One region of the Arthrobacter sp. SDR-2R genome, then DNA from elsewhere that is predicted to be linked to it. Evidence: riboswitches for the same ligand, from Rfam matches in the RefSeq annotation. Region 1 holds a riboswitch; the other holds the start of a gene.

Region 1 (2,382 bases):
ACGATGGCCAGCAGCGCCTGGGCGGTGCAGATGTTGGACGTGGCCTTCTCGCGGCGGATGTGCTGCTCGCGGGTCTGCAGGGCCAACCGGTAGGCAGGCGTGCCGGCGTTGTCCTTGGAGACGCCCACGATCCTGCCCGGGAGGGTACGTTCCATTCCCTTTTGGACGGTCATGTAGGCGGCGTGCGGCCCCCCAAAGAACAGCGGCACGCCAAAACGCTGGGTGGAGCCGACGGCAATGTCCGCGCCCTGCTCGCCCGGAGGGGTGATCAGTGTCAGGGCCAGCAGGTCCGCAGCCACGGTGACCAGCGCGCCGCGCTCCTTGGCTTCGGCGATGACGGCGGACTGGTCCCAGACGCGGCCGGAGACGCCGGGCTGCTGCAGGACGACGCCGTTGATGTCGCCGTCGGGAAGTCCGTTGGTGAGGTCTGCAATTTCCACCTCGAAGCCCAGGGCTTCGGCGCGGCCCAGCACGATGGCGATGGTCTGCGGCAGGAGGTCGGCGTCGAGGACGGTCTTGCCGTCCTTCGCAGTCTTGGACTTGTTGGCGCGGCGCATCAGCAGCACGGCTTCGGCGACGGCGGTGGCTTCGTCGAGGAGGGAGGCGTTTGCTACCGGGAGCGCCGTCAGGTCCTGCACCATGGTCTGGAAGTTCAGCAGCGCCTCAAGCCGGCCCTGGGAAATCTCCGGCTGGTAGGGCGTGTAGGCGGTGTACCAGGCCGGGGATTCCAGGATGTTGCGGCGGATCACCGGCGGAGTCACGGTGTCGTAGTAGCCCTGGCCGATCATCTGGACTGCCGTCTTGTTCTTGGCGGCAAGCTTCCGCAGTTCCGTGAGGACTTCAACCTCGCTGAGGGCGTCGGTCAGCTTGAGCGCAGTTTCCTGGCGGATGGGCGCGGGGACGGCCACGTCAACCAGGCCATCCAGGCTGTCGTAGCCGATGGCCTTGAGCATGGTGTCGATGTCGGCCTGGCGGCGCGCGCCGATATGGCGGTCAACAAACGATGTTGGATGCGAATGAATCGTCATGAGGAACTCCAGATCTGGCCGGCCGAAGGTGGCACGGCGTGGGATGGGTTCCTCCCCGCTCTGTATTGGACCTGAGAGATTCCGCGTTGCCTGCTGTTGGCAGGGGACCGCTTGCACCGTCGGTGAACCAGGCAGAAGCCTGATTGCTTTCCAGAGTCGCCTCGCCGTGACGGTACGGGGGCCTGAGAGATTCCTGGGGAGGATTTGCTCCTACGGCGCCTGACCGGTGTTTCGCCGGGAGGACTCTCCCGTCACAGCTCGAAAGGCTTATTCAAATGTGGGTGATTCGGCTCACAAGGTACCGGGATAGACTCGTCCGTGGCAAATCGGGCGGCTTCCGTGCGGGGCTCGAGGGGCACGTGACGCCGTTCTTCCCCGCTTGTGTCGGGAGGGGTTTGACATTCGATCGTGACGGACACCACACTGAACCCCGGGAATGGCGCCGCCGGTGGCTGGCTCAGCGTATCCGGAGCAGCCCACCAGTCGGCGCCTGTCCCATTGCATGACCGGCCGTGGCCCAAAAAGCCTGCGGCTTCCAACTGAATACGCCTTCGACCTGCGGCGGGAGAGCCCTGCCGGGTACATCCAGCAGGCGCCGTAGGAGCAAACCCTCCCCAGGAAACTCTCAGGCCCACGTACCGCCGCGGACAGGCAACTCTGGAAAGCAGCCGGGCATGACCCTGGCTCACCGGCGGTGCAAGCGGCTTTTGCTGCGGAAACTCTCAGGTCCACTACAGAGCGGGGAGGAACCAAATCTTTTGCGGCACCCAAAAGCCGCTTTATCGATGGAGTTCCTCATGGCGATTCATCCCCCCACGTCCAACGGCGAACCAGCCCGCAGCCAAGGCGCTGCCACGGCAGCCCGCAGCGAGCCTCCCCACCTGGAGCGGCAGCTCACCAACCGGCATATCCAGCTCATCGCCATCGGCGGCGCGATCGGCAGGGCCTGTTCATGGGTTCCGGCAAGACCATCTCCGCGGCCGGCCCATCCGTGATCTTCGTATACATGATCATCGGCTTTATGCTTTTCTTCGTCATGCGGGCCATGGGTGAACTGCTGCTCAGCAACCTGAACTACAAGTCCTTCAGTGATTTCGCCGCCGATCTCCTGGGGCCGTGGGCCGGATTCTTCACCGGCTGGACGTACTGGTTCTGCTGGGTGATCACCGGAATCGCCGACGTCATCGCCATCGCAGGGTACTCAAAGGAACTTTGGCCGGCGCTGCCACTTTGGATCCCGGGCCTGGCCACGGTGGGCATCCTGCTCCTGCTGAACCTCGCCACCGTCAAGGCGTTCGGCGAGACCGAGTTCTGGTTCGCCCTCATCAAGATCGTCGCCATCGCAGCCCTGATC
Region 2 (2,382 bases), 370 kb from region 1:
GCTGCGCAGGTTGATGCCCCGCGCCTCGGCGTCGGCGATGATGCCAGCAGCCCGTCCGGGGACCCGGACCGTAAGGGTGTCGAAGAAGCTCGTGTGCAGCACCTCGACGCCGGCGGCCGCAAGCGAGGCCGCCAGGCTACGGGCGTGGCGGTGCGCCGTTTGGGCAATCGCCTTCAGGCCGTCGGGGCCGTGGTAAACGGCGTACATGGACGCAACGATGGCCAGCAGCGCCTGGGCGGTGCAGATGTTGGACGTGGCCTTCTCGCGGCGGATGTGCTGCTCGCGGGTCTGCAGTGCCAACCGGTAGGCAGGCGTGCCGGCGTCGTCCTTTGACACCCCAACCAGGCGGCCAGGCAAGGAACGCTCCAGGCCTTTGCGGACAGCCATGTAGGCGGCATGGGGGCCGCCGAAGAACAGCGGCACGCCAAAACGCTGGGCTGAGCCGACGGCAATGTCCGCGCCCTGCTCGCCCGGAGGGGTGATCAGTGTCAGGGCCAGCAGGTCCGCAGCCACGGTGACCAGCGCGCCCCGGTCCTTGGCAGCGGCGATCACGGCGGACTGGTCCCACACGCGGCCGGAGACCCCGGGCTGCTGCAGCACGATCCCGTTGATGTCGCCCTCGGGCAGGCCCTTGGACAGGTCGGCGACCTCCACCTCGAAGCCGAGCGCCTCCGCACGCCCCAGCACGATGGCGATGGTCTGCGGCAGCACGTCGATGTCCAGGACGGTCTTGCCGCCTGCCGCGGGCTTGGTCTTGTTGGCGCGGCGCATCAGCAGCACGGCCTCGGCCACCGCCGTTGCTTCATCCAGCAGCGAAGCGTTGGCGATGGGCAGGCCCACAAGGTCCTGCACCATGGTCTGGAAGTTCAGCAGCGCCTCAAGCCGGCCCTGCGAAATCTCCGGCTGGTAGGGCGTGTAGGCGGTGTACCAGGCCGGGGATTCCAGGATGTTGCGGCGGATCACCGGCGGAGTCACGGTGTCGTAGTAGCCCTGGCCGATCAGCTGCACCGCCGTCTTGTTCTTGGCGGCAAGCTTCCGCAGTTCCGTGAGGACTTCAACCTCACTGAGGGCGTCCTGCAGGCGAAGGGCGGTGTCCTGGCGGATGACCTTGGGAACCGCGGTGTCCACAAGGGAATCGACCGAGTCGTAGCCTACGGCTTTGAGCATGGTGTCGACGTCGGCCTGGCGGCGCGCGCCGATATGGCGGTCTACGAAAGTGGTGGAGGCTGGGGTAACCGACACGAAGGAACTCCATTTACTCAGGCGGCGAAGGGTACGCCACAGCTATTCGGGTTCCTCCCCGCTCTGTATTGGACCTGAGAGTTTCCGCGTTCCCTGCCTGGGCAGGACCCGCTTGCACCGTCGGTGAGCACAACAGTCCCTACCTCTCCAAAAGAGAATAAGACTGCCTGCTGCTTTCCAGAGGTGCCTCGCCGCGGCGGTACGGGGGCCTGCGAGATTCCTGGGGAGGATTTGCTCCTACGGCGCCTGCCTGTACTTCCGGCAGAACTCTCCCGCCGCAGATCAAAGGCTATTCATTTGTTGGATCATGAAGGCCGGTGACAGCCCTCACAACTTTCTATTGTCCTACGCGGCAACCCCTCCCGGCAAATGACGGAGCTACCTGCGGAGCCGTTCCAGCGCGGCCAGGAGTTCCTCCACGTCAGCGGCCGCTCCCCCGGCCGGCGCAGGGGCCACGGACAGCATGGCGTTGAAGTACAGGCCGTCCCCCATATAGAGGACTGCCTTGGCCAGCCCAGGTCCCACATCCGCAGCAATTTCGTCCAGCCAGCGCTGCTGGATGGCCGCGAAGCGGCGCCGCGTCTCCTCGTGGGCCACCTCTGCAAGCCGGGTGGCGGCCACGATGGCACGGTCCAAAGGGGTATCCGCCCAGACCGAGGAACGGATGAAGTAGGCCGCGGCGCCTTCAGCTGCCGACGCCATGGCATCGGCATCCTCGCTCGCCAGGCCCTCCAGGCGGTCAAGCAACACGGCAATCAGGGCTTCCTTGTTGGGAAAGTGGTAGAGGAGGCCGCCTTTGGATACGCCGGCCTTGCGCGCCACGGCATCGAGGGTGGCCGCCCGCTCACCCACTTCAATCAGCAGGGACTCGAAGGCGTCAAGGACCGCGTCACGGGCAACAGGCTTTCGGGGCATGCCCTCCATCATGCCCTCCCCCGTGCAGGAATAAGGAAAACCATCGCATTTTTAAACTATACCGTCCGGACGGTATAGTTATCTCATGACCACTTCCATCGAGAGTTCGGCAACCGGGCAGGCAAGCAGCACTTCCATGCGTCCTCCGTGGCGCGACTGGCTGGCGCTGGGGCTCCTGATGTTTCCCGTGCTGCTGGTGGCGGTGGACAACACCGCACTGACGTT

The links. Region 1 has a riboswitch for glycine ahead of gcvP (aminomethyl-transferring glycine dehydrogenase). Riboswitches for the same ligand answer to the same signal wherever they lie in the genome.
Region 2: another riboswitch for glycine. It lies ahead of gcvP (aminomethyl-transferring glycine dehydrogenase); the one in region 1 lies ahead of gcvP (aminomethyl-transferring glycine dehydrogenase).

Annotation. Positions count from the first base shown of each region.
Region 1 is NZ_CM173231.1:4,421,597-4,423,978, reverse strand. Features, by position in the region: gene gcvP (aminomethyl-transferring glycine dehydrogenase) at 1-1,028, opposite strand, end outside; glycine riboswitch at 1,189-1,289, opposite strand; glycine riboswitch at 1,581-1,679, shown strand; glycine riboswitch at 1,680-1,775, shown strand; partial or broken gene AC3ANU_RS20425 (amino acid permease) at 1,826-2,382, shown strand, end outside.
Region 2 is NZ_CM173231.1:4,055,824-4,058,205, forward strand. Features, by position in the region: gene gcvP (aminomethyl-transferring glycine dehydrogenase) at 1-1,242, opposite strand, end outside; glycine riboswitch at 1,296-1,403, opposite strand; glycine riboswitch at 1,430-1,527, opposite strand; gene AC3ANU_RS18725 (TetR/AcrR family transcriptional regulator) at 1,621-2,157, opposite strand; gene AC3ANU_RS18730 (MFS transporter) at 2,243-2,382, shown strand, end outside.